3 regions of the Neobacillus sp. NRS-1170 genome follow, and region 3 is predicted to be linked to each of the others. Evidence: riboswitches for the same ligand, from Rfam matches in the RefSeq annotation. Region 3 holds a riboswitch; each other region holds the start of a gene.
What was found. A riboswitch is a leader RNA that binds a small molecule or an ion and turns the genes downstream of it on or off. The one in region 3 is predicted to bind S-adenosylmethionine.
Positions count from the first base shown of each region.

Region 1: it holds a riboswitch for S-adenosylmethionine, as region 3 does, so the genes downstream of both, ACIFOT_RS10895 (sugar ABC transporter substrate-binding protein) here and ACIFOT_RS13710 (methionine biosynthesis PLP-dependent protein) in region 3, are expected to answer to the same signal.
Region 2: it holds a riboswitch for S-adenosylmethionine, as region 3 does, so the genes downstream of both, ACIFOT_RS27630 (LLM class flavin-dependent oxidoreductase) here and ACIFOT_RS13710 (methionine biosynthesis PLP-dependent protein) in region 3, are expected to answer to the same signal.

Region 1 covers NZ_JBITPF010000025.1:149,924-160,624, reverse strand. The annotation lists gene ACIFOT_RS10940 (carbon starvation CstA family protein) at 1-1,600, shown strand, start outside; gene ACIFOT_RS10935 (YbdD/YjiX family protein) at 1,593-1,796, shown strand; gene ACIFOT_RS10930 (YrdB family protein) at 1,948-2,289, opposite strand; gene ACIFOT_RS10925 (DUF2306 domain-containing protein) at 2,659-3,318, opposite strand; gene ACIFOT_RS10920 (TetR/AcrR family transcriptional regulator) at 3,333-3,938, opposite strand; gene ACIFOT_RS10915 (hypothetical protein) at 4,098-4,328, opposite strand; gene ACIFOT_RS10910 (alpha/beta hydrolase) at 4,394-5,137, opposite strand; gene ACIFOT_RS10905 (ABC transporter permease) at 5,746-6,747, opposite strand; gene ACIFOT_RS10900 (sugar ABC transporter ATP-binding protein) at 6,749-8,233, opposite strand; gene ACIFOT_RS10895 (sugar ABC transporter substrate-binding protein) at 8,317-9,432, opposite strand; SAM riboswitch class I at 9,556-9,663, opposite strand; gene ACIFOT_RS10890 (MFS transporter) at 9,860-10,701, shown strand, end outside.
Region 2 covers NZ_JBITPF010000076.1:74,069-84,769, forward strand. The annotation lists gene ACIFOT_RS27600 (Na+/H+ antiporter NhaC family protein) at 1-1,112, shown strand, start outside; gene ACIFOT_RS27605 (YhcN/YlaJ family sporulation lipoprotein) at 1,192-1,776, shown strand; gene ACIFOT_RS27610 (gamma-glutamylcyclotransferase family protein) at 2,048-2,449, opposite strand; gene ACIFOT_RS27615 (GNAT family N-acetyltransferase) at 2,465-2,950, opposite strand; gene ACIFOT_RS27620 (hypothetical protein) at 3,073-3,198, opposite strand; gene ACIFOT_RS27625 (ATP-grasp domain-containing protein) at 3,467-4,423, opposite strand; gene ACIFOT_RS27630 (LLM class flavin-dependent oxidoreductase) at 4,439-5,488, opposite strand; SAM riboswitch class I at 5,597-5,700, opposite strand; gene ACIFOT_RS27635 (dihydrofolate reductase family protein) at 5,864-6,391, opposite strand; gene ACIFOT_RS27640 (CBO0543 family protein) at 7,158-7,676, shown strand; gene ACIFOT_RS27645 (PaaI family thioesterase) at 7,715-8,170, opposite strand; gene ACIFOT_RS27650 (branched-chain amino acid transporter permease) at 8,203-8,535, opposite strand; gene azlC (azaleucine resistance protein AzlC) at 8,532-9,245, opposite strand; gene ACIFOT_RS27660 (PLP-dependent aminotransferase family protein) at 9,502-10,701, shown strand, end outside.
Region 3 covers NZ_JBITPF010000029.1:65,706-76,406, reverse strand. The annotation lists gene metH (methionine synthase) at 1-396, opposite strand, end outside; gene ACIFOT_RS13720 (bifunctional homocysteine S-methyltransferase/methylenetetrahydrofolate reductase) at 422-2,287, opposite strand; gene metC (cystathionine beta-lyase) at 2,303-3,478, opposite strand; gene ACIFOT_RS13710 (methionine biosynthesis PLP-dependent protein) at 3,478-4,590, opposite strand; SAM riboswitch class I at 4,731-4,846, opposite strand; gene ACIFOT_RS13705 (helix-turn-helix domain-containing protein) at 4,934-5,287, opposite strand; gene ACIFOT_RS13700 (polysaccharide biosynthesis protein) at 5,901-7,724, shown strand; gene ACIFOT_RS13695 (aminotransferase class I/II-fold pyridoxal phosphate-dependent enzyme) at 7,968-9,089, shown strand; gene ACIFOT_RS13690 (acetyltransferase) at 9,105-9,737, shown strand; gene ACIFOT_RS13685 (acyl carrier protein) at 9,766-9,999, shown strand; gene ACIFOT_RS13680 (amino acid adenylation domain-containing protein) at 10,189-10,701, shown strand, end outside.

The sequences.
Region 1 (10,701 bases), on a different contig from region 3:
AGGCATTGTTTCAATGATTGGTATTTTAGGCATTATGATTATTTTATTAGCTGTTTTAGCATTGGTAGTTGTGAAAGCGCTTGTAGGAAGTCCTTGGGGTATGTTCACCATCGCCGCAACGATTCCGATTGCCATTTTTATGGGTATATATATGCGCTTTATTCGTCCAGGCCGTGTTGGTGAGGCATCAGCGATTGGTATTGTGCTTTTGCTCCTTTCCTTGTTCTTTGGACAAACAGTTGCAGAAAATCCAACGCTGGCAGCGATGTTTACCTTTAAGGGTGAAACCATTGCCATCATGATGATTATCTATGGTTTTGTTGCGTCGGTTTTACCTGTTTGGCTGCTGCTCGCCCCTCGTGATTATCTAAGTACCTTTTTAAAGGTTGGGACTATCCTTGCACTTGCCTTGGGCATTATTATTGTTGCCCCTAATCTTGAAATGTCAGGCGTTACAAAGTTTATTGATGGAACAGGCCCTGTGTTTGCTGGAAACCTTTTCCCTTTCTTATTTATTACTATTGCCTGTGGATCTGTTTCTGGATTCCATGCACTGGTCTCTTCGGGTACTACACCAAAAATGATTGAAAGGGAATCGCATGCCCGGCCGATTGGTTATGGAGCCATGCTGACAGAATCGTTTGTAGCGGTTATGGCGATGATTGCGGCATGCGTATTGCACCCTGGTGTGTATTTTGCCATCAACAGCCCTGCTGCTCTTATAGGCACCGATGTTGTTCAAGCGGCTTCAACTGTATCAAGCTGGGGATTTACGGTCACTCCGGATGATTTGAAAACGATTGCGAGTAACGTAGGGGAGCAAACCATTCTCTCAAGAACTGGCGGTGCACCGACACTTGCAATTGGAATGGCTGTTATTTTTTCAAAGGTAATTGGCGGTAAAGCTTTAATGGCGTTTTGGTACCATTTTGCCATCCTTTTCGAAGCTTTGTTCATTTTAACAACGATTGATGCAGGAACACGTGTAGGGCGCTTTATGATTCAGGACCTGATTGGAACTGCTTATAAGCCATTTGCAAAAACAGAAGCACTTATTCCAAATATCATAGCGACTGCACTTTGCGTGCTCTTCTGGGGTTACTTCTTGTATCAGGGTGTCATTGACCCGCTTGGAGGAATTAATACTTTATGGCCGCTATTCGGTATTGCCAATCAGATGCTTGCCGCCATTGCCCTCCTCTTAGGTACAACGATTCTTTATAAAATGGGCAAAAAAGCGTTTGTTTGGGTGACACTGCTGCCAACAACATGGCTGTTAATTGTCACTTTAACAGCAGGATGGCAAAAATTATTCCATGACAATCCAAAAATCGGTTTCTTAGCACATGCAAAAATTTATAAAGAAGCTTATGATGGCGGTAAAATAATTGCTCCGGCAACGACTGCTGCGCAAATGAAGCAAGTTTTAATAAATGATTATGTTGATGCCACCCTTACAGGAATATTCATGTTAGTTGTCATTGTTGTATTAATCTCAGCAATTCGTATTTGGTTTAAAGTAATTTCTAACCATAAATTACCGCTGCACGAGTCACCATATGTGCCTCGTGACAAGGGAGATTTGCAAAAATATGCTTAAAAAATTAAAGGAACTTAACTCCTTCAGAAAGCAATTTATTAGTCTGCTAGTTGGTGTTCCCAGCTATGAAACCTATGTTAAGCATATGGAATTGCACCACCCTGGTGAGACGGTCAAATCACGAAAAGAGTTTTTCTGTGAGGCACAAGAAGCCCGTTACAATGCAAAGGGCGGTAAAGTATCAAGGTGCTGTTAAAAAGGAAAGCGGAAGCGCCTTGACCAGCCTCAACAGGCAAATGTTCTTCGGCAAAAAAAGTCGCTTTTTGATTATTTGACCCCGAGTGGCTAGGCGCTATAGCTAGACAAGCGAAAACAGCCTGACACCCTTTTTAGGTGCAGGCTGTTTTTTATTGATTCCATATTTTCAATAATACTAGATTTATAACTACGATTAGGCCATAGATGAAAGCTAGCGTTTGTTTTTCGTTAAAATACAAGACAACTACTGGCAATCCGAAAATAATAATCTCTAATAATAGAAATGAGAATCCACTTAACACGTAAGGGGCTTTAGGTGCTCCAAACATTCCCCATATGACTGCTGCAAGTAAGGGCGTACCGATTCCAAGCAGGATTTTGATTATTGTTCCTTGTGAAACATGAAATCCCCAATAGCCTAAAATCACAAGCACTATGATTTCTAAAAGGAATCGGATACCAAGATTAATAGCTTTTAATGCTTCCATCATTTTCTCCCTTTTTATGACGTAATCTTTAATTTCATATTCACTAAAGAGCAGGAGTATTCGAATATCAAAATTTTCATGTTTTTTTACAAAAAACATGAAAATTGCAGGCCAAAAACGGTTAAAAATCAATTTTACTTACTTTAATTCTTTTTGGATCTATCTTATTTGCGGAAAAGGTCCTTTTATTTGAGAATTTCCCCAGTTTATTTGCGAATTTATAGATTTTATTTGCGAAAACCCCGGTTTTATTTGCGAATCAAATTTTATCAGCGAATCTATAGGATTTATCAGCGAATTTAAGGAGTTTATCAGCGCATTTTAGGGTTTTATCAGCGAATCTAGCCTATTTATCAGCGAATCGGAAAATTCTTATCCCTTGATGATAAAGGGACTTGTTTTTATGTTACCTTTACGTATCCTTTTTAGATATCTTTCACTCAATGATAAATTAATGACGATCCCAACAATGACTGCAAGTGGAAAACTAATGGCAAATCCTAGATGGAGAATAAACATGAAGATTGGTACCACGAAACGGAAGGTGACAAAGACAAGTGTAATGGCATAACTGCGGATCATCCATTCTTGGTGGCTTTGAATCTTTCGTTCCCGTATTCTTTTAAGTCCCATGAACGTGGTCAAAAACCACACTGCATCAAGAATGAGAAACCCAATTGTACCACCAATCCCGCCTGTTGCATAAAACGCAAGGTAAATTCCCGCGGGAACACTTAGAAGAATAGATGTTGCATATATTTTTCCCAGAGTACGATGTATTTTTATTTTTTTCCGGCTTGCTTTTAATAACTGAAATGGCCCGAGAATTAGAGCAATCGATCCTGTTGTAATATGAAAGAAAAATAAGATTTTCCATGTATTATAATGGAAATTAGGATTTTCTAACTTTCCGGAAACAATTCCAGTCTTGCGCGGATCGTTCAAACCATACATCACTAAAATATATCCAATGAAACCAAAGACAACAAAATAACTTAACCAAACTTTCCAATTTATTTTGCGATTTGCCATCTGCCTCTTCCTCCTCACGTTAATCCCTTTATCATCGCATTGACCTGAAAATCTACAAATCCTTCTTTTTCATGCCATTGAAAGTCCGGAAAGGTTATTAAAAGACTTGTGATACCATGAAGTGACGCCCATAAAGATTGTGCAGCCATATGTGCATCGTGCTTCTTAAGCACTCCCTCATTCATTGCAGCCATTACCATTTCGGTTAGTAATACGAACCCTCTTACCCGGTCATCTTCTTCTGTCATTACCTTTTGAAGCTGATGCAGATTTTCGACGAAGATTAACCGGTAATATTCAGGATGCTTTAATCCAAAATCGATATAGGCATATAACGACGCTTTCAATCTTTCCCCAGCGTCACCAGAGTTACAATTAGTCACACCTTCTTTTAAGCATGTTAGAAAGATGGCATACCCGTGTTTTAATAAATGAATCAAAATTTCCTCTTTGTTGGCAAAATATTTATATATAGCTGTTGCCGAATAATCGATTTGCTGTGCGATTTTTCTCATCGAAACATTTTCATACCCGTCTTTTAGAAACAACTGGACCGCCGCTTCAATGATTTCGAGCCTCATCTCCTCAATTTCCCGTTTTCGTCTTTCTTTGGTGCCCATATTTACTTCACACTCCAAAACTTTATTAACGCAGTTATTTTTGTTAACACTGTTAACTTATATTACGGTGTTAATTATACAACTAATGGAAAATTTGTAAATACTTTTTTTGGTAAAAATAAAAAAGGACGAGTTTCATTCAACCCGTCGTGTACAGCACTACTCCCCAATATTGTTTTCAAACCATTCCTGAAGATCTTTCAAGGAACTAAAAGAAAAAATTTCTTCGCCGTTTTGACCGTTATCACTTCCAGTGTTACCTCTTAAAGTAATTTGTCCTTCATCACCTGAAATCAAGATAGCATAGGGATGGTTAACATTTATGTACCTTGCATCTAAATCATTATCAAGCCAGTTCTTACTTTGCAAAAATGCTTCGTAATGTTCCATTTAACTGCCTCCTTTCATTCATATTGTTCCAATAACATAAAAAAAGAAGACAACGAAATTGTCTTCTAAAGATTTTTTTCGATAAATTGTAGTGTTTTTTCGATTATGACCTGTTGATCATTATCAAGTGTAGCCACATGGTAGCTGTCTTTCATGTGATGAATTTCTTTTTCCTCAGAACTGATTTCATCAAAGATTATTTGCGAATTATTAGGAGGAACGACATGGTCCTCATTAGAAACAAATATTAATGAAGGGCAACTAATCTTATGTAGGTCAGCTCGAACTTGGTCCATAAAAGTTAAAATTTCCTTTACTGATTGAACTGGTGTTTTTTCGTACGCCAGCTCTTTCACTTCCGGCTTTTTAATATCTGAACCCACGCCATCTAAAAATCTAACCCCTTCTAACTGGCGGACAGGATTCATTTCAGGAATATCTACCGCTGCATTGATTGGGATAATCGCACGAATTTCCGGATGATTTTCAGCCATATAAAGAGTTAGCGTCCCTCCCATGGAAAGTCCCGTCACAAATAGGGTATCACACCGCTCTTTTAACCATTGGAAGCCCTCTTCAATCGAATCGATCCAATCCTGATAAGTGGTTTTTTCCATATCTTCATAATGTGTTCCATGTCCCCTCAGCCGTGGTCCGCAAACTGTGTAACCAGTTTTGGCGAAGGCATCACCGAGTGGCCGCATGCTTTGGGTCGACCCCGTAAAACCATGAGAGACTAAAATGCCAACATTATTCCCTTCAAAATAAAATGGCTCTGCGCCTTCTAAAACAGGATATTTTTCAGTCATTTTCCTTATCCCTCCAAACTTGTCATATTCAATATGTATTCGCTCTCATGGATAAAAAACCTGCCTGTACAAAAATTACTAATTGAGACTCTATAGAACTTTCTTAACCACCGTGGAGCTTCTTTATTAACCTTGATGGCCATTTGCGGACTGTCCTAATTACCGCCGAGCTCTTTTTTCCACCTTAACGGGCATTTGGAGACCTTCCTAATTACCGCTTCGCTTCTTTTTCCACCTTAATCGGCATTTAGAGACCTTCCTAATTACCGCTTCGCTTCTTTTTCCACCTTAATCGGCATTTGGAGACCTTCCTAATTACCGCTTCGCTTCTTTTTCACCTTAACGGGCATTTGGAGACCTTCCTAATTACCGCTTCGCTCCTTTTACCACCTTATTGGGCATTTGGAGATCTTCCTAATTACCGCACTTCTTTTTCTACCTAAACAGGCATTTGGAGACCTTCCTAATTACCGCTTCGCTTCTTTTTTCACCTTAATGGGCATTTGGGACTTCACTTTTTTATTACCTAAACTCCGTTTTACATAATTTTTGCACCAATAAAAGGCAAAAATCCTATCCATCAATATGGATAGGATCGCCATTATTATTTATTTCTGTTTATAATAGGTTATCGCTAAAGCAAACGCTAAAACGGCACCCTTGACAATGTCCATCGCATAATAAGGAACCGACATCATCACCAGACCGTTCTGTAAAATCCCAATAAGTACCGCACCTATAAACGTACCAAACGCATTTGGTTTTCCTGCCCCAAGGACTGAAAAACCAATAAATGCAGCTGCCACAGAATCCATTAAATAAGGTGCACCTGAATTAATTTCTGAAGTCATAACGCGTGATGCTAGAACAATGCCTCCAATGGATGCAAAAAGAGCAGAAAGTAAGTATGCTGCCACCTTATATTTATTTACTGGTATCCCAGAAAGTCTTGCTGCTTCTTTATTGCCGCCGATAACGTACATATAGCGGCCATGTTTTGTATAAGTCAAAAAGACATGCACCAAAATGACAGTCACTGCCATGATGATAATTATCCATGGTACCTCGCCAATTTTTGCAAAAAATGGACTGATGAGGCCGGCTGCCATGGAGCCATCCGGCATGACCATGTTTTGTGACACTGTTGCACCTTTTGTATAGGTTAGCGCTGTCCCTTGGATGATAAACATCGTAGCAAGCGTTAACAGCATATCAGGAATTCGAAGCTTGACAATCATAAATGAGTTGATGGCACCCACCAATAATGATGCCGCAATCGCTGAAATAACTGCAACCAAGGTGTTCTGCGAAAACCAAACAAACATGGAAATGACAATCGCGTTTGAAAGGGATGCAACAGATCCGACCGAAAGATCAAATCCATCTACAGATAATGATATAGTAATCCCAATGGCAATAATGGTCACAATCGATATGGAACGTAAAATATTGACGATATTGCTTCCTTGAATAAAGGTTGGATTCGCCAGAGAAAAAATAACAATAAGTGCGACAATTGTAATAATGGTCCCGTATTTATAAAAGATCTGAAAAAGTTCAATTGGCTTTTTCGCTGGGGTCTGTTTGCTTGTTGTTATTTTTGCTTCCATCTTATCTGCCCCCTGTTGAATAGAATAATAGTTCTTCTTCATTCGTTTCGTTTGTTTTCAATTCCTTAACTGACTTACCGTCATACAAAACATAGACTCGATCGGTTATTCCTATGATTTCAGAAAGCTCTGATGATGCATATATAATTCCTTTACCCTGCTTAGCTAAATCTGAAATTAAATTAAAGATATCCCTCTTTGCTCCAACGTCAACACCTTTTGTCGGCTCATCAAAAAGATATACATCGGCTTCAGCCACTAGCCATTTTCCAATCGCTACCTTTTGCTGATTACCGCCTGATAGGTTTTGAACCTTCGTCTCCTCCGATGGTGTTTTAATCCCAAGTGCACGAATCATTTGTTTGGCCGTCTCTTTTTCCTTTTTCCGGTCTAAAAAACTCAACGCTTTTGAAAACACTCCTAAATTGGCCGCCGACAAATTGGATTCTACCGATTCTAGAACGAGAATTCCTTCCTTTCGCCGCTCTTCAGGAACTAAAGCAAGCCCATTTTTAACAGCATCGTAAGGGCTCTTACTTTTTAACTTCTTACCATTGAGAATAATCTCTCCCTCAGAAATTTTCGCTGCTCCAAAAAGCGCCTTGCACAATTCCGTTTTTCCAGCTCCGACAAGCCCGGCGATTCCCACGATTTCTCCAGCTTTAACCTGAATATGTAGATTTCTAAGTTTCGCCTCGTCGGAAAGCCCTTTTACCTCTAGGACAGTATTCCCGAACGTTGCCCTTTTCTCTGGAAACTGCTCCTCCAGCTTTTGACCAAGCATTTGCTCGACCACTTTGCTCGGAGTGGTTTCTGAAATCTTCTCTTTTATCACAATTTCACCATTGCGCATCACAGTTATCTCATCACAAACTTCAAAGATTTCCGGCAGACGATGTGAGATAAAAATAATTCCTACATTTTGCTTTATTAAGTCCTTGACGATACGAAATAGTTCTGTTGTTTCGGTATGACTTAAGGGTGCAGTCGGTTCATCTAAAATGAGAAACTTACACTGCATAGAAATGGCCCTCGCGATTAACACCATTTGTTTTTCAGCCAGGGTCAAATCGCTTACTAGTTTTTTGGTGGAAAGATGAATATTCATATCTGCCAGTATTTTATTAGCTTGATTATGAATCTCCTTCCATTTCACCCATTGTTTTTTCCCCATGCTATGAACGGTGTCTAGCAGCATAATATTTTCTGCGACAGTTAAATTGGGAATCAAGGCTGTATCGACTTCTTGGTAAACGATTTGTATTCCCGCGTCCTGAGCATATTTAGGGGAACGGATTTTTAGGCTTTGTCCATCAAAGCTTATTTCGCCAGTATAGTGATCATACGCGCCTGAAAGAACTTTCATTAATGTCGATTTCCCCGCGCCATTTGCCCCTATCAGTGCCTGAATTTTTCCTGTTTCCGTGGAAAAATGGACCTGATTCAGTGCTTTTACACCGGGAAACTCTATTGAGATGTTTTTCATTTCTAAGGTTGTAGTCGTCAAAATGCCACCTCCTATTAAGCAAACACTCTCTTAATCTTGTGAAAAAGAGAGTGAAATGCCATTTATTTCTTATAGTGCTTCTTTAATGTTTTCATCCAATCTTCTTCAAAGGCAGTAGATTGGCCCCAGCCTGGAATGATGGTCGCAAGATTCACCATATTAACTGCCCCTTTAGAATTCTGAACGTTTTTCTGCGTCACAAGTGAAGCTTCTAAGTCGTAGGTTTTTGGCGTCTCTTCTCCCGCCAGTTTTTTCGCTAGTAATCTCATATCTACGGCACCAATCAGCTTAGGGTCAACGGCAGCTGTGTACTTCCATGCGCTGCCTTTTCTTTGAATTTCCTGAAGGTCAGCATTGGAAACATCAATTCCATAGATTTTTACTTCTTCCCGGCCTGCTTCCTTCAAAGCACGAGCTGCACCAATCGCAAATGCATCCCAAGTGGCAAAAATGGCATCCAATTTTCCTTTAGGGTATTTGTTCAGCATCGCTGCAACCGCATTTTGAGTTTGAACACTTGTGTCTGCTGCAGCTACACCGAAGCGCTCTACTTCTTTAATACCAGGGTTTTTCGTAAGAACATCCTGATAAACATTATTTCTTCTTACCATTGGCGGGAAGCCGTCCACCCAAAGGTAGGCAATATTGGCTTTTCCTTTTGTTTCTTTTACAAGCTGATCTAGAGCTAAGGTTGCTAATGCTTCATCGTCCTGTGAAGTTAGTGTCACTCCTTCAATTTCAGCAAGCTTTGGATTAGAGTCAAAAGCCACAACGCTTTTTCCTTTTTCAACGATCTTCTTCACATCATTTACAGTTGCATCATCGTCACCATGGGAAATGACAAATCCGTCATAATTCTGATCTAATGCTTGATTGATTGCATCATGGAATTTCGCTGTGTCCCCATTTGCAGTAAATACATCCACCTGAAAACCCAATGCTTGTCCTTCCTCTTTTGCACCCGCTAGAAATTGGGCAGTATGATCGTCACCGCCAATTTTACGGATGACCTTGATCTTAACCGGATCACCTTTGGCAAATCGCTCTGGAACCCCTTCTAATGACACATTTTTATTGCCGCTTGCTTGCTTTGTTTCTCCATTTGAGGCACAGCCAGTTAGCAGAAGTGTAGCGGCTAATGCTGAAACAAGTGTACTTTTAAATAACTTTCTCTTCATGATGTGAGCTCCCCTTTTTTTACGTAATTCTCGTTACTCCCATTGGAAAAGTTTGATTTTATAAAAAATAAAAAAACCTCTCCAGAAAAGAGAGGTTTCATCGCAAATAAACGGACTACTCCTCTCTTATCTCTCAAAACAATTCCTTGTTTTGCAGGATTTAGCACCAATTCCAATCGGAACGGTTGCTGGGCGTCATCGGGCCAGTCCCTCTGCCACTCTTGATAAGAGAACGTAAATGATTTAATTGATTTTAAGTATTAAACATACTTTAAACTCCTATTAACAAGTTGTCAATAGTATTTTGAATATTATTAATAAATTACTTTTTTTAAAATTACAACACCACCATTTCAATGATCAACTAATTTCGGTATTATAATATTTAGATAACCGAAATATTTTCAAGGAAGAAGTGTTATGAACAATGAACCAACAGGAAAGTGCTAAACGTAATTTAGTGATAATGTGGTTTGCTAACTTTTTTGTTGCTGGAAGTATGACGATGGTCATGCCCTTTATTTCACTTTATATTGAGACGTTTGGAAATTTTTCAGAGAAATATGTACAGCATTGGTCAGGGATAACGTTTGGAATTACGTTTGTATCTGCCTTCCTTTTCTCGCCAATCTGGGGGAAAATTGGCGACCGATATGGAAGAAAGAAAATTCTTATCATTTCAGGGATTGGAATGGCGGCATCCATTTTCCTAATCAGCTTCGTCCATTCCGTCTGGCATTTATTGCTGCTGCGCTTTTTCATGGGTTTCTTCTCGGGCTTTATCCCGATGTCCCAGGCATTTATTTCTACACAAACGCCGAAACAGATTGCCGGACGAGTCCTTGGCACATTGCAAACAGGCAGTATTACCGGTTCTTTACTTGGACCGATGCTCGGCGGAATATTAGCAGATTCGCTTGGTTATGCCACTACATTTAAGTGGACATCTATTTCCATTTTCATTTCGGCCATACTTGTTATTGCTGCAAAAGAATTTCGTGTTGAAATCAAACAGGGAGCAAAAGCTCATTATTCAAGCAAGGAAGTCTTTAAGCATATTTTCCGTAATCCGGTTTTATTAACAGTTCTTCTTATCTCTGCATTAGTTCAAATTGCCCACTTTAGCATTCAGCCAATATTGTCTTTATTTGTTAGTGATTTGCATGGAAAAACAAATGTTGCCTTTTATTCCGGAATTGCTTTTTCTGCAGCTGGACTTGGGAATCTATGGATGTCTCGAAAATGGGGCAAGATTGCTGACAAATACGG
Region 2 (10,701 bases), on a different contig from region 3:
TCATCTGGCTTACCCTTCCATTTACCTTTATGATGCCAATGTTTCGAATCATGATGATTGGTCCAGTCGTCAAATCTCTTGCTAAAAAAATAAACATCCCGAAGCATAAGGTAGGGCTGACGATGGATATTTCCACAGAATCCGTTATCGTCCTTTTACCAGTTGCGACGGCCTTTGTGGGATTTATGGTTTCGTTAGTTGAAGGCAGCATAAGAGGACTTCAAATCGGTCAATCAGCGTATCAGATTTTTTTACTGAGTATTTTGTTTGATTTTTTTGCGATTACGATGCTTGTCATTGGACTCTTTCAAACCTTTTGGTCACCTTCTAGAAAATCAAAGGATTCAGGCCTAAATAACGAGCAAGAACTGTTGGAAGAAGAGCATGAATTTCACCGGAAGGGAATTAAAAGAGAATTATCTCTAGTCAAATCACAGCCATGGAATTTGATTTTTCCAGTCTTTTTTCTTTTAGGACTTTCTTTGTTTCTTTTATGGAAGGATGGCATTGCCAAAGGGGCAAAAACCGTTTTCGATGCCTTTTCGAAGGCTGATGCCACCTTTGTCATGCTTCTAGCCGTATTTATTACGCTAGTATTATCCTTTGCTTTCTATATCTTAAGACGGCTTCCTTTAAATGAACTTTTGTACCATTTTTATGATGGCGGCAATCAAATGATGGAGGCCATCAGTTTGCTTGTTTTGATCTGGTCCCTGACTCTTGCGGCCAATGATCTTGGTTTTTCAACTTTTATAAGTTCAACATTAGGATCCTTTTTACCACCTTTTTTGACCCCGGCAACCATTTTTTTGCTTGGTTCCATTACAGGGTATTTTATTGGTTCATCATGGGGAACGTGGGGGCTGTTTATGCCATTAGGAATATCCTTGGCTTCGGCTACCAATGCTTCCATTCCGTTAACCGTCGGTGCAGTGTTTGCCAGTGGCGCATTTGGCGCTTTAGCTTCCCCATTAGGCGATACGACGATTACGACTGCATCGATTCTCGATTTGCCTCTTGTCGATTATGCGCGTTATAAAATGAAGGTATCTGCTTTGGGAGGGATTATTGCTATTGTGCTGTATCTTGTTTGTGGTTTCTTTATTTCTTGAAAATGAACTCCATGCATGAATTGTTCCCCCTGAATAGCTCACACTAATAATTAAAGGATAAATTTAAGGAGTGAGCTTCTTGAAGAAAATTGGTTTGGTTTCTATCGTATTAGCGGCTGCCCTTTTAGGTGTAACCGGCTGTAATAATGATAAAACAATAAATAACAGCAGAAACAATCTAGGAACAAACAATACAAACAATGTTTCCAACCAAAACTTGCGCGTATCAGCACGCGCTAGTGATAATGTGGAAAGCCTAAATGAAGTCGACCAGGCCCATGTCATCCTTCGTAATAATAATGCCTATGTTGCGGTCAGTTTAAAAAATAACACTGGAAATACAGGAACTGATGTAATCGGCACCAATGATGGTACAGCGGGGACGAGAGATACCAGCACAAATAATATCGACCGTACCAAGCTTGGAGGCCGTAAGGTTGGATCTGGCGATAATACCAATTATAAAAAAGCGGCTTCTCCTCTTGATAAAAAAATTGAAAGACAAGTACGTGCTGCTGATCGTTCCATTGACAATGTGTATATTTCTTACGATACCGCTTTCTTTGGCCAAATGACAAATTATACGAACGATTTACGCAACGGAACAAACAGAGACGGTGTTTGGAACGATTTTACGAATACGATTAATGGGGTTTTTAGATAAAGCTGCCGAATTTTATTCGGCAGTTTTACTTGATTTACTTTGTTAGCTCCCTTTTGGCTTTTTGGGCAATAAAATGGTCTTTTCATTTACCAGGGGGCCTCTTTTCCTGGCCTCTTGGGCAATGAAACGCCTTTCATTTACCATGGAACCTCTTTTCCTGGCTTCTCTGGTAATGAAATATCTTTTCATTTACCATGGAACCTCTTTTCCTGGCCTTATGGGCAATGAATCACAGACTATTGCTAGAAAAGATTTGCTTTTCAGAGGAAATTCACCGTAAATGCTTCAAGCGATAAACGCGCCAGTCACCTTCTTTTATTTGCACTATGTTTGGCTGTTCTCGACCTTCAGGAAGAACATAAACAAAAGCCTGATAGTCTGTAATTTCGGTATGTACTGATTGAACAACTCTATCGTAATAATTGTCTTTCCCCGGACCATAGTATTCTTCGAGAAGGTCCAGGTCCTGAAGTTCATCATCATTAACCTGATATAGCTCCCCATATACCCGGTGGCAGCTGGACTGAACTAAATAGGGATATCCACTCCCAGAATCCAATAGGGTACCGTGTGTCCAACAATTATCTGCCAGACATTCAGCATTTTTAAGGAGATGGTGATTCCGTTCATACCTTCTTAACGTGCCATAAACAAATACCAAATGCTTCTCCAACCTCAGCCCTCTCTTCTAACAAAAAAGATTTGATTTCTCCATTATAACTGTTTTAACTTCAAAGCCATTTGGATTTTTAACTATTTCCTCTTTGGTAATAACATAACCAATAGATTCATAAAAACGAACATTATGGGATAAACCCGCCCTTACCTTACATTCTGCCTTATTTTTTCCTTGTTTAGTTGCATAGTTTTCAAGCCACTTTAACATTGACTTCGCAATGCCCTTCCTTCTTGCAAATGGCGGAACCGATACCCTTGAAAAATATATCGAATCGTCTTGTAACCTATATCTTAAAGAACCCACAGGGACCTCGTCTAAAAAACATAAAATGAAACTCTCAGAACCATTTTGAAATGACTTTCTAAGAATATCAATCGGTTCATTAACTGCACTAGAAGGAACATCAAGATAGCGATACTCTTCAAAGGCTTCCTTCATCAGTTGATGGGCAATAACAATTTCATCTTCATTTCCTATTCTAATTTCAATACCCATAATTAACGATTTCCCCCCTAGTAAACTTTAACTCTTCCATCCTGTAAATGAGTTCAAGGAAAAACAATGGAACCGGATAATAGGGACAGACTGACTGTCCCCATTAGCTTCCATTTTATTGGTTACTTGTTTTGGCTTTTTTGTGCTTTTAATGCTTTCTTTGCAAGCCCGCTTTCTCCAGCAAACTCTACATCCGCTTTTGGCATAGCATCATTATTTTTAAATTGCTTATTCTTATTTTTCGCCATTTTTTACCCCCCTTTAATTTTGTTTTTACCTTGGATGCCCGATATTGGGATCCACGATTTTAGTTTGCTTTCTTTTTGGGTTGCTATGCTTAATGATGACTTAGTAAATCAGCTGTGCAAGTCTAAAATATTACGAAAAACCTTCGGCGTAAGACGAAGGTTCAAGAAACTTGTTTATACTGTTTTTCAGTTATCATGTTAAAAGGAATTGGCACTGTTTTTTTTAAATCCATAGTACGTCCCATAAATTTTTCGTTACTTCACTATATTAAGCCGTTGCTGTTGTTAGGTATTTTTCTTCTAATGTCTTCTTTAAGAATAAAGCGACTTCGAGCATTCCGTATTTTCCAGCTTTTGCTTCTGCATCAGAATTATAGTTCGTGTTTGTATTAATATCGTAAGTAAAAATTTCACCTTCACCATTTTTGATGAACTCGATTCCAGCAACTTGAATATTATTACCAACTAGAACCTTTTTATATTTTTCTAAAATATCGTCCGCAAACCCTTCAATGATTTGGAACTTTGGTTTCTCTTCTACCTCTTCTCCTACCGGGCAGAATAAATCGCCAATTTGGCATGCGTCTGCTGGGCAAAGTTCAAATCCTTCTGAAGTATCAACCTTTACAGCATAAACAAAGTTTCCTCCTACAAACTCACAGCGGGTTATGTAGCTTTCAGGAGATTGAATGTATTCTTGAATAAGGGTAATGCCATCGACCGGTTCTTCGAAATTTGGTCCCTCTACATAAGCTTTTAAAGCTTCTACACTATGGAATAATTGAACACCTAAGCCTTTACCGGCACGATTATGCTTCGTAATAAAGGGCTGTCCTGCAAATGCTTCGGCTGATTTTATAATGTTTTGTTTTCCAACCGCTGCAATCGTTTTTGGAGTCTTAACACCATACTTATTTAACTCTAAATATTGTAAAACCTTACTAACTTCTAGCTTTAGAGCGCTCGTTCCATTTAACACCGTACGTCCATGTGCTTCAAGCCAAGCTAATACTTGCCCAGAAAATTCAGCTGCAAAACGATGATCACGTGTATGAGAAGATGCACTCATACGGCTATAGAAGATTCCTTCTGGCGGCTCTTTTGATAAATCTAGCGCTCCTTCGTCTAAATGCCATTCTTCATAAGGAACACCAAGTTCCTCTAACCTTTTTGTTAAATGGACTGTCCACTCACTATTTTCATGTATCACATATACCTTGCTCATCTATAAGTCCCCTCACTAATTCTTTATTAAACTACGTTTTTGTTCAACTAATGGCATAACTTGCTTTGCAAAGCGTTCCATTTCCTCTAGCTGAGGTGAAAATTGTAATAACAATAGGTTTAAGCCAGCTTCTTCATATTGTATAATTCGATCTGCAATTTGCTCAGGTGTTCCAACTAAGTTCGGCCGCAGGCCGCGATTGGATACAGAGTAATCTTGTAATTGGATTTGTTGCTCTAAGTGTGATTTAGTGGTGAAATCCTTAAAGCCAGCATATCCGCTAGTGTCTTTCACAGTCGTGATTTTTTCAAGCTCAGCCAGAGCCTCTTCTTCTGTATCTCGGCAAATAACATAAGCAGCCATTCCGAAAGAACTAAAAGGCTTATTGCCAGTTTGTTCACGGCGTGCCTTCATATCGGCTATTTTTCGATCAATCTCTTCAACTGTTCCACCGTGCATAACATAAGCATCACATTTTTCTGCAATGGTTTGCTTGCCTTTTTCACTTTCACCGCCTGCATAAAGAATCGGATTTGGTCTTTGAACAGGTTTCGGTGCAAGCTTGGTTTCCTTTAAATCGTAAAATTGACCAGAATAATTGAAGGTTTTTTCTGTCCATAAACCTTTTAGTACATCAATAAACTCTTCGGTACGAGCATAACGCTCATCATGTTCTGTAAAAATACCTCCATATTGACGTGCTTCTTCTGCCCACCAAGCTGAAACAACGTTAAGAGTAAAACGGCCGTTACTGATTTGATCAATATTAGCTGCCATTTTTGCTGCTACAGCAGGATTATGAAAACCTGGGCGTATCGCGGTCATTATTTCAATTTTTTCCGTCACCGCCGCAAGTGCTGCTGCTGTAGACCAAGCTTCAAGAGAATCATACTCCGGTCCTTTAATATCATTTAAATATAATTCAGCTATTAAAGTAGTCGAGTATCCCCACTTTTCAGCCGATTGGATGACTTTTTTAGTATACTCAAAGGTTGGAGGCATATTTTCAACTTCCACATTTCGTAACCAGCCTCCAAAAATCGGTAACCAAAAACCAAATTTCATATGTATTCTCTCCTCTACTATTCTAATTCTCTAGTTTTCCTATTATTTAAGTAGGATTTATTTATAAATTAAAAACTCTCCTCCTAAGAAGAGAGTTTTATTACTCTCTTCTCATCTTTCAAGCGATGTGCTTGATGGAATTGGCACAGTATTCATAAGAACCTGCTGCCGAGGCTTCAAAGGGCCAGTCCCTCCACCTCTCTGGATAAGAAGAAAAATGTACATTCAATTTTTAATTAACTAATGTGATAATAGTTTAAATTCTTCGAATTGTCAATAAAATATTTCTAAACCCGAAATGTACAACTTTTAAACACGGTCTATATGAAAAGATAAAAAAACTCCCCCTACTAATAAAGGGAAAGTTGATGAAAATTATTTTTTTATATAATGAAGCATAGCAAGCTGGCCTAATTTTTCTACTTTGGTTAAGGTGTATTTTTGAGTGATATCATCTCCGTTATATAGGGAAATTCCCTTCCCTAAAATAATAGGTGCAATGGCCAGTTGGATTTCATCAATTAAATTTTCTTTGAAAAATTCACGAGCTAAATTTCCTCCACCAATTAACCATATATCTTTACCAGGCTTTTGTTTTATATTATTAATGAAAGTTTTGATATCTTCATCAATAAATGATGCATATTCATCTGAGCCACTTACAGATTTAGAAAACACATAATTTTTATAATCGCTATAAGGATAATCGATATCAAATCCACGTACGACATCATAAGTTCCTTTTCCCATTACAACAGTGTCAATTCTTTCAAGGAGTGAATTGTAGCCAGAATCTCCTTCTACTTCAGTTGATTCTAACCATTCTAATGTACCATCCTCATTTGCAATATAGCCATCAATTGAAGTACCAATGTACAAAATAATGTTTCGCTGTTTTTTCATGTATTATCTCCATTCCTTTGTTTCAGATGAAACATAAGTATCCTTTTATTCGATAATACTTGTCATTATATAAAAAGGATGAAATCATGCAAAAGTGTAAAGACTTTTAGGTATCAGAATGTAAATTAATAAGTTATGTAACTGATGCAACATTACACAGATTGTTGAAAATGGTATTGATATATATAAAAAAGAAAAACATAAAAATTAGAACAACTACCCATGTGAATGGAGGATTAAATATACTTCTCCTAATTTCATCGCTCATAATATTTTACACAATCGCAATCCTTATACCTAAACGTATATCATGGCTGCAAATCTGGTCTACTACGTTATTTTCCCTTGTGCTTGAGAATTTTTCAAATATGATATTAGATTTGAAATTAAACCTGTTCGGCTATATCGGACCAGGTAATCAATGGACTGGATTTCTTCCCATTTTCCTATACCCACCTGTAAATACGATCTATTTAAATTACTTTCCATTCAAAAAAACAAAATTTTACAAGTGGGGGTACATAATTGGCTGGACAGCTTTTTGTCTTGTATATGAAGTTGCTGCACTAAGATCTGGATTTTTTTACTATACAAAATGGAAACTGTGGCACTCGGCTTTGAGCTATCCGGTATTACTTCTAATGCTGCTTGGAAATTATAAATTGACTGAATGGCTGCACCGGCATGCTACCAAATTTTAAGAATGGCTTTACCTACTACGCCAGCCTATTAGAACAAATCTTCAGAAATTTAGTTGGTGGTTATTATGTTCACTATTATAATTGGCTTTATTTCAATTTTATGTGCTTGGAAGTGGGGGGATTGGAAAAACTATAGATTTTATTTACCTACTATCCAGTTTTTCATTATGGGTGACATGCTTTACAACTTGTTTACTTGGAATTATCACTTATGGTCATACCCGCATCCACCCAATTTATTACCCAATCATTTGCTCACTAACCTATTCATAATGTTCGCGATTTATCCAAGCACAATGCTTATCTTTTTATACCGTTTTCCTAATGAAAATTTACTCAAGCGACTGTTCTATATATTCATATGGATTGTGTTATGGTTAAGTTTTGAATTAGTTATGGTTTTAAATGGTTTATGTGTTTATAGTCACGGTTGGACTTACGGCTGTTCGATAGTCTTTGCATGTATTATGGTACCGATATTGATACTACACCATAAACGTCCTATGTGGGCGTATTTGGTGTCAGTCCCAATTACAGTGTTTCTGCTTTTATGGTTCCATGTTCCTGTTTTAAATGATAAATAAACTTATTACATAAGCCGGAGGAACGGTTTTATTAATACTCAAACTTGCTCATCAAGATCGATAAAATAATGGTCCTTACGATAGGACACTGCTTCCATGGTTGCTATTAGATTTTTTTCATGATAAATATCGATTCGATAGAATCCGGTACGATAGTTTCGTTTAATCTCAGTTGCACAGGCCACTATCTTGTCTCCAGGTTTAGCTGCTTCAATAAACTTGATGGTGGTAGAGAGTCCTACCGAGGTTTTTCCATACGCATTACAGGCTACCGAAAATGCATGGTCGGCTAAAGCATAAATAACTGCTCCGTGTACTGTTCCATATGCATTTACCATATGACTTTGCACATCTAGCATTGCTTCTGCAAAACCTGACTCAAATTTTGTTAACTGAATGCCTAAAGACTGAGCAAACGGATCGTTTTTAACTTGCTTATAAATTTGTTCGTAGTGTTGTTCATAAATTTGATACTCATCAATTTTATTCTTCACAATTACCCACCCCTTGAATTTTTTGCATTGGATTAAAAAATCATTTGAACCAAAATCATGTAAATAATTGTTCCCCCTGCTATTGAAAGAAGCATCTGTTTCTTCCATATGTGAAGCAGAGCAACTACCGCTACTCCAATAAATTCAGGAATACCATGGCTTCTAGATAGTAAACTTACATCCTTAAAACAATAAATGACCAAAAGCCCGATGACCGCCGATGGCAGCACTTTTCCGAGATACTGTACATAATTCGGTGTGGGTTTACCTGATGGGAAAACGATGAATGGAAGAAACCTTGTAAGCATTGTCCCTAAAACAACCATGGTAACCATAATAATCTGCTGAATTACATTCATCGTCATATCGCCTTAGCCTCAACTTTCTCCAATGACTTTCTAGACAGGGTAAGGAGCCCTAAAATTGCTATCATAGCAGGGATAAGAAAAGAATTTCCTCCAAAAATAATTAGACAGACAATTGAAGCTCCCAGACCTACGAGTGAACTTATATGTTTTTCTTCCTTCATCCATTGTTCAATAAAGATAACCACAAAAAGAGAAGTCATGACAAAATCGAGCCCTTCTGTATTGAACTTGATAAAAGAACCAAAAATGCCTCCAAGAGTTGCACCCAATACCCAATAGAAATGATTAAGCAGGGTAACAAAGAACATAACCCAGCCTTTATCGACATTCATCGGAACATTAATCGTATTATTGATCGCAAAAGATTCGTCGCAAAGTCCAAAAATCATATACCACTTTTTCTTCCCCACTCCACCATACTTATTAAGCATTGAAATGCCATAAAACAAATGTCGTGCATTCACCATCAAAGTTAGAAAAAGAGCATTAATCGGATTGAATGCTCCAATTAAAAAATTTGCTGCAACAAACTCCATTGAACCTGCAAAAATTGTGAAACTCATCAAAATTGGATAAATTGCACTGAAACCCAATGAATTCATATAGATTCCATAAGCAATTCCTAAGAAAACAAATCCTGCTAAAATGGGGACTGTGTACGGAAAAGCTACACGGAATGCAATCCATAATTGATTTCTTTTTTTCATCCTAATTCACATCCTAGATGTCTAAATTTTCTTTAATTTAACATACAAATTCCATACAAAAAACAAGATAATTGTATGTATTACAATTATCTTAATAAAGAAAAAATCCCCTCATTTTATAAAAATGGGGGCACAGATAGATGTTTTCTCTTTAAATAAAGCAAAGTCGGTTTAAAACACCGTTCTAACAATTCAACATTAGAATTCCATACAAAAAATGATATGATTGTATGGAATATGATATTAGAGGTGTAGTATGCCGGTAAATTCATTTGAAAATTATCCAATGTCTTGGAAACCTGATAAGAAAGCCTTAAAACGTCCTTATTATAAATCTCTTGCATCATTACTTGAACAGGATATAATAAATGGCTATTTAGCACCCGGGACAAAGTTACCTCCGCAACGAGAGTTAGCAGATTTTCTAGACATAAATTTCACCACTATTACCCGTGCCTACAAAATATGTGAGGTAAAGGGATTAATTTATGCCGTTACGGGAAGTGGAACCTTCGTAGCTCCTAATGCCGCCCGTTCCATAACCATTTCCAAGGATAAAACGGCCAACCTCATTGAGCTTGGATTTGTGGCATCTTTTGAGCAAACCAATGCTATTGTAAAAGACATTATCCCAAATGTTGTGGAGAAAAAATATTTGGAACAGCTACTGAATTACAACGATCCAACTGGCATTCCACATCAAAAAACGGCTGCTCTAAACTGGATGGAATCTTTTGGTATTCACACTGACCAAGAGCACACAGCCATTGTTTCTGGTACCCAAAATGCGTTAGCTATTGCCTTGACTGCTTTGTTTGAGCCTGGTAATAGAATTGCAACCGATATTTACACTTTTTCGAATTTTATCGATTTGGCAAAAATGTATCATATTCAATTAGTCCCCATTCTTGGAGACCAGTTTGGTATGCTACCAGGCGAACTAGAGAAGCAGTGCTGCCAAATAAATATTCATGGGATTTTCCTGATGCCCTCTTGCAGTAATCCTACCACAGTTAGGATTACAGAGTTTCGAAAGCAAGAATTAGCTGAGGTCATCCGTAAGCATCGATTAATTTTGATAGAGGATGATATACATGCGTTTCTGACGGCTGGTATTCTTTCCGATTACCAGCAGCCAATGTTCAATATACTTCCAGAACAGACGGTATATATTTGTGGTACCTCTAAGTCCATTTGTTCAGGATTAAGAGTCGCCTATATGGTCTATGGGGATGCCTTACGTGAGAAAATTTTGCGGGCAATTTTTAACATCAATGTGAAAACTTCTTCTTTAGATGCAGAGGTGATCACAGAACTCATTTTGACAGGGAAAGCTCATGAAATTATTACTGAAAAGAAACAGCTGGCACAGTCTGTGAATGATATTTATTCGGAATATTTTCCTTTAGAAAAGAATGTTGGACATCCACTTAGTTTTTATCGTTGGCTTCCAATT
Region 3 (10,701 bases):
AGCTTGTTCCTCGTAGCTGGCTGTAAGTTCATCAAAGGTTGTTCCGCCTGTAACGCTTAACGTTTTCGTAGTGGGCCCCATCGAACCAGCAACAAAACGAGGCCATTCTTCAGAATAAACTTTTTGCACCTCGCCAATTGCGATCATTGCAGCGATTTTATTCATTTCATAGGCTTTATAGCCGAGTCCATACTCATCAAGGACGATGCTTGTAGCGCCAAATGTATTTGTTTCAATGATGTCGGCTCCAGATTCAAGATATTCCCGATGTATGTTGGCAATAACAGAAGGGGCGGTCAGATTCAGGTTTTCATTACATCCTTCATACTCCTCACCGCCAAAATCATCAGCGGTAAGGTTGGCACGCTGGAGCATTGTCCCCATAGCTCCGTCCATAACGAGGATTCGTTTCTTTAACTGATCAGTAAATGATGTTTTCGGCAATGTTGTTCCTCCTCACTTGACTTGCCCGCTGATTGGCATATTGAGCAAGCTCAGCGGTTAATTCATAACGTAAAAACGGTGTAATTAAATAAATTCCGTTAAATAAATCTAAAGCTGTATCAATTAATGACTTGGTAATATCAATTCCCAGGCGGGTTGCTTGCACCGGGTTATCGTTTAAAGCAGCCATCTGTTCACGTATAGTATCAGCAATTTTAATGCCAGGAACCTCATTATGGAGGAACTCAGCGTTTTTGCTGCTAATTAACGGCATTAAACCAATATAGATTGGCGTATCTAAATGTTTCGTATTTTCATAGACTTCAATTAATTTTTCTTCCGAAAATACTGGCTGAGTAATAAAATAATCGGCCCCATATTGAATTTTCTTTTCCAAACGTTTAGCAGCTTTTTCAACAGAGCGGACATTCGGATTAAAGGCTGCAGCAACACTAAAAGCGGTTTTTTGACCCAAGTCTTTACCTGAAAAGGATAAACCTTCATTAAGCTGCTTTATCATTTGAATTAACTCAAATGATGACACGTCATAAACGGAAGAAGCGCCAGGGAAATCTCCAACTCTAGCAGGGTCTCCGGTAATTGCGAGAACATCATGCATGCCCAGAGTATGAAGTCCCATTAGATGAGATTGCAATCCAATAATATTACGGTCGCGGCAGGCAATATGAATGAGAGGGCGCATTCCATAATTTTGTTTCAATAGATAACCGATTGATTCATTGGAAATCCGGACTTGTGCCAAAGAATTATCCGCAAGAGTAATCGCATCAATTCCTGCTTCCTTTAAAACCTTAGCCCCTTCGAAAAATTTGGTCGTATCTAGTTTTCTAGGAGAATCCAATTCAACTATAACGGAAGGTCTTTCTTTTACAATCTCCTGCAGGGGAGTTAGATCCCTTTTCGCAGCCTGGGGTTCTACGATTATCTTCTTTGGTTTTAATTTTACTATTTTTTCAGAAATCGGTACACTATTCTTTAATTCGGCAGCAAAGGCTTTAATGTGTTCAGGTGTTGTACCGCAGCAGCCGCCAAGGAGGCGGACACCTTCATTTCTAAAACTTTGTGCCGATTTTCTGAAATAATCCGCATCACCCTCATAATGGAACTTTCCATCCGTATAGGCAGGTAGACTAGCATTTGGATAAGCAGAAAGAAAGGCATGTTCAGGCAATTCAACCTGCTCCAAAGCTAATAACATATGATGGGGGCCCAGCCGGCAATTAAGACCGACGATATCCGCCCCAAGAGCTTCAAGTCTTTTTAAAGCGTCATTGACAGGAGTCCGGTCCTGTAAAAATCCAGGCTCTTGATGGGATACCTGCGCAATAATCGGCAGCTTTGTTTCCTTTCTGGCTATGGTTAGAACTGTTTCAAGTTCTTCAAAATCGTAAAAGGTTTCAAGCAATAATCCATCCACACCTTCAAGAAGGAGGCAATATAATTGCTCGCGAAAGCTGCGCTTTAATTCTTCTAACGTAATGGAATCTGGCTTAACACCTCGATTTCCACCAATTGTTCCAAGAACGTAAGTACTATTTTGGGCTGCTGCCTTTTTTGCAATAGAAACTGCAGCACTGTTAATTTCTTTAACAGAATCCTCTAAACCATACCTTTGCAGCTTTAAATAGTTTGCGGCATAAGTATTGGTTTGAATAACGTCAGCGCCGGCATCAATATAAGCCCTATGAATATTTTGGATGTGATCTGGCTGGGAAAGGTTCAATTCCTCTAAACAACTATCCTTACCGAACGAATACAATAATGTACCCATGGCCCCGTCGGCTATTAAGATTTGATTTTTTAATTTTTCTAAAAAGCTCATATACATTTCTCCTTGTTAATAAACCAAATCATTTTGGTACTGCTTCGCTAGGGCCTGTGAAAAATCTTTTATTATGTCGTCAGGATTTTCTAATCCTACAGATAGCCGCAGCAAACTATTTTTGATTCCACGCTTTTCTCTTTCTGGCTGCGGCATGGCAGCATGGGACATTTTAGCTGGATACGATAAAATGGATTCTACTGCGCCAAGGCTAACTGCAAAGACAGGGATTTTTACATTTGAAACAAAGGAGCGGACCGCTTCTTCATCAACCAACTCAAACGATAAAACAGCGCCTGCTCCCTCAGCCTGGGCCTTCTGTAATTCAAATTCAGGGTGGTCTTCCAAACCAGGATAATAAACCTTTTTAACAAGCGGATTAGCCTGTAAAAACTGGGCAATCTTTAATGTGGATTTTTGGGAGTGCTCCAACCGGACATGAAGCGTCTTCAGTCCTCTAAGCACCAACCAGGCATCTTGAACTCCTAGAACAGCACCGAAGGAGTTTTGTAAGAAATATAGCCGCTTTGCCAAATTTTCGTCCTTTACCACAGCAAGGCCGGCTACAACATCACTATGTCCGGACAAAAACTTGGTCGCACTATGGAGAACAACATCCGCACCTAGCTCTAAAGGCTTTTGTAATGCTGGTGTAAGAAAAGTATTATCCACAAAGGTTAAAGCATTAATTTCTTTCGCAAGCACACTAATCGCCTGTATGTCCGTTACTTTCAATAAAGGATTCGATGGAGTTTCCACATAGAATGCCTTCGTATTCGGTTTAATGGCTTGTTTCACTTGATCCAAATCCGTCATATCGACAAAAGTATGTTCAATTCCAAAACGTGTAAGCACCTCTGTAACCATACGGAACGTACCGCCATAAACATCTTCAGTAATCACAACATGATCACCAGAAGATAAAAGAAGAAATGCAGTTGAAATCGCAGCCATTCCGGAAGAAAAGGCAAAGCCTTTGATTCCGCCTTCGAGCTCTGCAATCACATCCTCGAGCGCTTCACGAGTCGGGTTCAAACTGCGAGCATAATCATATTTTCCGAAACTGTCGATATCAGATTGATGGAAGGTGGAAGCATGTTGAATCGGTACACTTACTGCTCCTGTAGCGGGATCAAATTTATGCCGGTTATGAAGAAGCTTCGTTTCAAAACAATATTCTTCAGATTCCATTACACAATCACTCCTTCGTTAACTTTGGCTAATGCCTGTTCAAGATCAAATATGATATCCTCTGCATCTTCAATTCCCACCGAGAAACGCAATAAACGATTACATACACCGGACTGAATTCTAATTTCTTCTGGAATATCCGCATGGGTTTGCGTGGCTGGATAAGTAATAAAGCTTTCTGTGCCGCCTAAGCTTTCAGCAAAACTAATCAGTTTTAAATTTTGTAAAAATGGATTAACCCACGATTCGTCTTTAACACGGAAGGAAACCATTCCGCCTCTTCCTGGATAGAGGACATCTGTTACCCCTTCATGATTAGAAAGATATTCAACCACAGCCTTTGCATTCTTCTCATGCTGTTTCATCCGAAGCGATAAAGTCTTCATTCCGCGCATTAATAACCAGGAATCAAATGGACTTAAGACAGCACCCGCACCATTATGATGGAAGGCCAAGGCTTCACAAAGCTCTTTGCCTTTTGCGACAACAAGTCCGGCAAGCACATCATTGTGTCCGCCTAAATATTTCGTTGCACTGTGGATAACGATATCTGCGCCAAGTGCAATCGGCTGCTGCAATAGAGGAGTATAGAAGGTATTGTCAACAATCAGGAGAATCCCGTGCTTTTTGGCAATCTTGGATACCTCAGCAATATCGGATTCCTGCATAAGCGGATTGGTTGGAGTCTCAAGGAAAATAGCCTTTGTATGCGGAGTAATTTTCTTTTCGATCTCTTCCGGACAACACGTATTGACATATTGACTGTTCAAACCCCATTTTTTGTAGCCTTTTTCTAATAGACGATAGGTTCCACCGTATAAATCCTCGCTTACAAGCCATTCATCACCGGATTCAAATAAGGCAAGAATCGTTAATATAGCGGCCATCCCAGAGCTGCAGGCAAACCCTTGAACACCGCCTTCTAAATCAGCGATTGTCTTTTCAAGAAGCTGGCGTGTTGGATTTCCGGTTCTGATATAATCAAAACCAGTTGATTGCCCAATCCCCTCGTGGCGAAAGGCAGTTGAAAAATAAACAGGCGGGTTAACGGTTCCAGTTGCAGTCTCACTTCGATTTCCAATTTGGGCTAATTTCGTATCAATTTTGTACATAATGCACACTCCTTGTTTTATAAAAAATATAAGTATCATATAATTTGAACTTTAATTCATTGTGGTGCTAAAGGCTGTTAAAAAAAGAAAAAAGCCTTCTATAAGAAGAAGACTTTTGTTAGACGATCACTTTGTCATTCTTCTTATCTCGCAAATTAGCAAATAATTTGCAGGACTTAGCACCTTTTCAATGGACAAGCCACTGAAGGTTGCTGAGGTGTCGCAGGGCCATTCCCTCAACCTCTCTTGATAAGAAATTAATATTTAGATTATTTATAAAATTTACTACAATAAGGATGTTGTGTCAATTGGTTTTTTAACCATTTAAATGATTAAAGCGCTTTCATCTGCTTTTTTCCCAGTTTTTAAATTTAATAAAGTTTATATATTCTTTAAAATCATCTTTATTCATGCCATCTTTAATGGCTTTTTCAATAATTAATTGCCACTCCTCGTCCAGTAGTTCCTTCCCATTTGAACTCGAAGGATTTGCAGACTGATCCATTCCAGTTAGTAAAAACTCCATGGAAACATCTAAAGGCTTTGCCAGCTTCATTAAAAAATGAATAGAGGGGTTTTTATTAAGATTACGCTCAATATAGCTTAAATAAGACTTAGAGACATTTGCTAACTCTGCCAGTTCTGTAATCGAAAATCTTTTTTCTTCTCTTAATTTCTTTATACGCTCTCCAATCATAAGTTTCTCCTCATTACCATAGTATTTTATATGCAGTATAAATGTTATGAATCTAGCAGGTTTCTCAAGATAAATTTATCAAAGCACAGAGGTTTAATATGTTCGTTCAAACGAAAAATATTATTCAACTAATCACTAATTGGTAAAAATAGTATACTATATAATATGTTCTGTTTAAAGAACATATTTATGAGAAAATGAAAAAAATTGATAGATATATGCTGTTTATTATGGATAAATGAGCGAATTTCAATTTTTTTTTAATTTGCTTTTTTTTATAAAGAGATTATAATGTTCTTTATAAAGAATTAACTTTTAGTTTGAGACAAAAAATTAAAGGGTAAAGGTAAAAATTTTTTTATTCGCGTTGTTCTATATTAAAAACAAGTTGTTCTATTAATAATAGGTGATGTCTTCTTACCATTATCAATGAAGGCACTCGGTCATGCTGTGGGTTGCAAAATACCTTAGACGCGCTTTGTCGTCGGGAGTGTGATGTGAGGGTGGGTTAGATGCCCATTATTAATGATTAAAGATTTTGATTATCCCTGCTTTAAGAAGACGGATAATCAAAATCTTTAATTTTAATTACTCTATTCAAAGGGGAGAAAGTATGACTTATCGCCAAAGAGTGTCTCTATTTTTTTTAGTCGATTCCTGTATTGTCTTAACCGCAATTTTTTTCAGCAGATTCTTGGTAGATGCAACTGTACATGTCATTACTTTTCCAATTATTGTCACTTCTGTAACTATCCTAGTTAGCCATCATCTATTCTCGCTATATTTTAAACTGTATAAAAAAGCTTGGGAGTATGCAAGTATAGGAGAATTGCTAATTATATTTAAGGTGGTAACTGTATCTATTATTGTGGCAGCTTTACTTCAGAAGTTTTTCACTCTTGAAATACAGTTTCGTCTACTAGTAAACACATGGTTTCTTCATATTTTTTTAATTGGTGGATCCCGTTTTTTTTGGAGACTGTACCGTGATTCGCTTATTAATAATAACCATAATAAAAAACGGACTTTAATTGTTGGCGCGGGTTCAGCAGGGACAATGGTGGCCCGGCAGCTCATTAAAAATCAAGGGGCGGATCTCTTTCCTGTTGGGTTTATTGATGATGATCTTTACAAACAGCAATTAGATATTTTAGGAATACCTGTTGTCGGTGGAGTGAACTCTATTGTTCAGGTTGTTAAAGAACTTCGCATTGATAATATTGTTATTGCAATTCCTTCATTAGGCAGAAAAGAGTTAAATATTATTTTTCAGGAATGTGCTAAAACACCTGCTAAAACGCAAATCCTCCCTATGCTTGAAGATATAGTCACGGGGAAGGTTTCAGTTAGTCAGTTCCGTGATGTTCAAGTAGAGGATCTATTAGGCAGAGATCCTATCGATTTGGATATTGAAAAGATTTCATATTACCTTACAGATAAGACAGTGTTGGTGACGGGGGCGGGAGGCTCAATAGGATCAGAAATTTGCCGCCAAATTGTACAGTTCAGGCCCAAAAAGTTGATTCTATTAGGACATGGTGAAAACAGTATTTATAAGATAGAGATGGAATTGAAGGAAGTATATACTGATTTATCCATTGAATTTATTACTGAAATAGCTGATATCCAGGATGCAGAAAAAATAGACTTGGTGATGCGTACTCATCAACCGGATGTAGTTTACCATGCAGCGGCCCATAAACATGTACCTTTGATGGAACGTAATCCTGAAGAAGCTGTAAAAAATAATGTTATTGGAACAATGAATGTTGCAAATGCTTCAAGCTGGAATGGCGTCAAAACCTTTGTCATGATCTCAACGGACAAAGCAGTCAATCCAACAAGTGTAATGGGCGCAACAAAAAGATTGGCTGAAATGGTCGTGCAGTCCGTTGGTAAGGGAAGTAAGACGAAATTCGTTGCAGTTCGGTTTGGCAATGTGCTTGGGAGCAGAGGCAGCGTCATTCCCTTATTCAAAAGGCAGATTGAAAAAGGCGGACCGGTTACCGTTACGCATCCAGAAATGATTCGTTATTTCATGACGATCCCAGAAGCCTCAAGGCTTGTGATTCAGGCAGGAGCTTTTGCTGAGGGAGGGGAAATATTTGTTTTAGATATGGGAGAGCCAGTAAAAATTGTCGACCTTGCACGAAATCTAATTAAATTATCCGGAAATTCTGTTGAAGAAATCGGAATTGAATATACGGGGGTACGTGCGGGTGAGAAGCTTTTTGAGGAGTTGTTAAATAACGATGAAGTTCATAATAAACAAATCTATTCGAAAATTTATATTGGCAAAAGCTCAAAACTATATATACAAGAAATAGAAGAATTTCTTACTATCTTCTCAGGCCTTGAGAAAGAGGAAATTAAGGAAAGGCTTATTCAACTTGCCAATCAAAAAGAGGGTAAGTCACAAATTTCTATTTCGGTATAACAATCATATGTACTGATTCCTGGAGATGGCAATTAAATAATCCTGATGGGTATATTGATGAGCAAAAATTTCTAGAAGATTCCCAGATAGCTGGAATGATAATTAACTAGAATTATTTTTTTCATGTGAATTTATTTCTTCCTGGAAGAACCCGGAATAAAAGTATGAAATGCAAGATGATTGGGGGCATATAATTTGGTAGTTAAAACAAAGCAAAGGAGAATTTTTCTTTCCCCGCCCCATATGAGCGGAAGAGAACAGAAATATATTAATGATGCATTCGCATCAAACTGGGTTGCACCTCTAGGTCCAAATGTCGATGCTTTCGAAATGGGAATAGCCAGTTTTACTGGTGTCAAGAGTGCTGTTTCTGTTAGTTCAGGAACCGCTGCGATTCATTTGGCACTTTCTTTATTGGATGTCCAAAAAGGAGATACCGTATTTTGCTCAAGTCTTACTTTTGTAGCGTCCGCCAATCCAATCTTATATCAGGGGGCAGAGCCAGTATTTATTGACTCAGAACCGACCACCTGGAATATGTCTCCATCAGCACTGAAGGATGCATTTGTGAATGCTGTTGCTTCCGGTAAACTGCCAAAAGCCGTCATCATCGTAAATCTTTATGGACAATCTGCCAAAGTGGATGAGCTTGTTTCCATTTGTCAGCAATACAGTGTTCCCATAATAGAGGATGCTGCAGAATCCCTTGGTGCCAAATATAAAGGTAAAGTTAGCGGTACATTCGGAGAATTTGGTATTTATTCGTTTAATGGCAATAAAATTATTACAACATCGGGCGGAGGCATGCTTATTTCTAATAATTCTGAAGCAATTGGTAAAGCTCGGTTTTTAGCCACTCAATCGAAGGATCCTGCTCTGCATTATCAGCATAGTGAAATCGGGTATAACTATCGCATGAGCAATATTTTGGCTGGAATCGGCAGAAGTCAGTTAGAGGTATTAGGAGAAAGAGTCGATGCCAGAAGGAAAATCTTTGAAACTTATCAAAATGAATTAGCCCAACTTCCCGGAGTTTCGTTTATGCCGGAATTGGACGGAACTTTTTCGACTCGGTGGTTAACTGCATTAACCATAGATGCAAATAGACTCGGTGTTTCCAACGAAGAATTACTATCGTCATTAGATTCGGAGAATATTGAGGCTAGACATGTTTGGAAGCCGCTCCACATGCAGCCGCTATTCAGTAATTGCAAGTACTTTCCGCATTACAAGAATGAGAGTGTTTCCGAAAAGCTTTTTAAAACGGGAATATGTTTACCATCCGGTTCTAGTATGACAATTGAAGAACAAATGAGAGTGATTAACTGTATCAAAAAAAGAGTAAAACAAATAAACTTTTTGTAAGGAGAAATCTTAAGTATGAAAAGATTATTGATCGTTGGTGCCGGAGGTTTTGGTAACGAAGTATTATTTTGGGCTGAGCAAATTCAAAAAGAGAATATCTTATGGGAGGAAATAGCTTTCATTGATGATAACCCAGATGCTCTTAATGGATTAAGTATTGATAATAAGGTCGTATCCTCAATTGAGGAATTTGAACCTCAAAAAGAGGATTATTTAGTATGTGCGATTGGGAACCCAAAGGATAAACTTCGTATTTGTAATCAACTTTTACAAAAAGGTGCTAAATTTACAAATTTAATTCATCCTACAGCAGTAGTTGCAGAAAATGCTGTTTTAGGGACAGGTGTTATATTAGCTCCTTATTCAATTGTTTCTAACAACAGTACTATTGGTGATTTTGTTACATTAATGAGCTTCTCAATTATAGGACATGATGCAAAAGTAGGCAGTGGCTGCACTATTTGTGACCATTGTAATGTAATGGGAAACGTTAGTATAGAAGACTCTGTTTTTCTTGGCGGAAGTGCAGCCGTTTTGCCAAGTATTCATATTCAAAACAATGCAATAGTAGGTGCAGGAAGTGTAGTAACACGTAAGGTAAAAGAAAATACAACAGTATTTGGCAATCCAGCGGTTAAGGTTATTTAAGAATTTAAATTTAGAAAGGGAGATCAAAATGAAAATAGAGGAATTTATTCAAAAAATCGCTGAAGCTTTATATGAGGAGGAAAATGTATTAACAATTGATACTGTTTTAGATGAATTGGATGGCTGGGATTCCTTGGGCAGATTGGAGATTTTTTCACTTATTAAAGAGGAGTTTGAAAAAAGTATAGACCCAGAATCCCTTAGAAACTGTCAAAAAGTTGGAGACATAATTGATTTAGTGGAAGACGGTTTAAAAGTTTAAAACGAACATGTACCATTAATTATATTTTTATTTCTCTTCACCAAAATTTTGGTATTATTTCGCCCCATAAGTACACTTTCAAAAGGTGCAAATTGGCTTTTGATATCAGAGATAAATTGTTTTGGCTTCTTTAAGGGTTTAGGATTATTCGCAAAGAAAAAGAATAATTTTTAAGAGGAGAAATATAATTTGAAAATCAATGCACTAGAATATTTAAAAGAGACGGCAATAAAATATCCTAATAAGCCAGCAATCATTGATGGGGAAAGAAGTATCACGTTTCATGAATTAGAAATAAAATCAAAATGGTTAGGATTTATTATACAAACAAAAACAAAAAGTCGTAATCTACCAATTGCAATTTTTTTGCCAAAAGGATTGGATGCCATTGTTTCCTTTATGGGTACGCTCAACAGCGGGAACTTTTATGTACCTATGGATGTGAAATCCCCTGAAACAAGAATAAATGCAATATTAACTAATCTTAATCCATCAATAATAGTTACAAATAAACATTATAGAAGTATTTTACTTTCATATGGTGTAGCTGAACATCTACTTGTACAAGTTGAGGATATAGATGAAGAACCGGATAATTTTGCACTGTCTTTTGAAGAGCATATTTCATTTAATATGATCGATACAGATCCGATTTACACAATTTATACCTCTGGGTCAACGGGAGTTCCAAAAGGGGTTGTC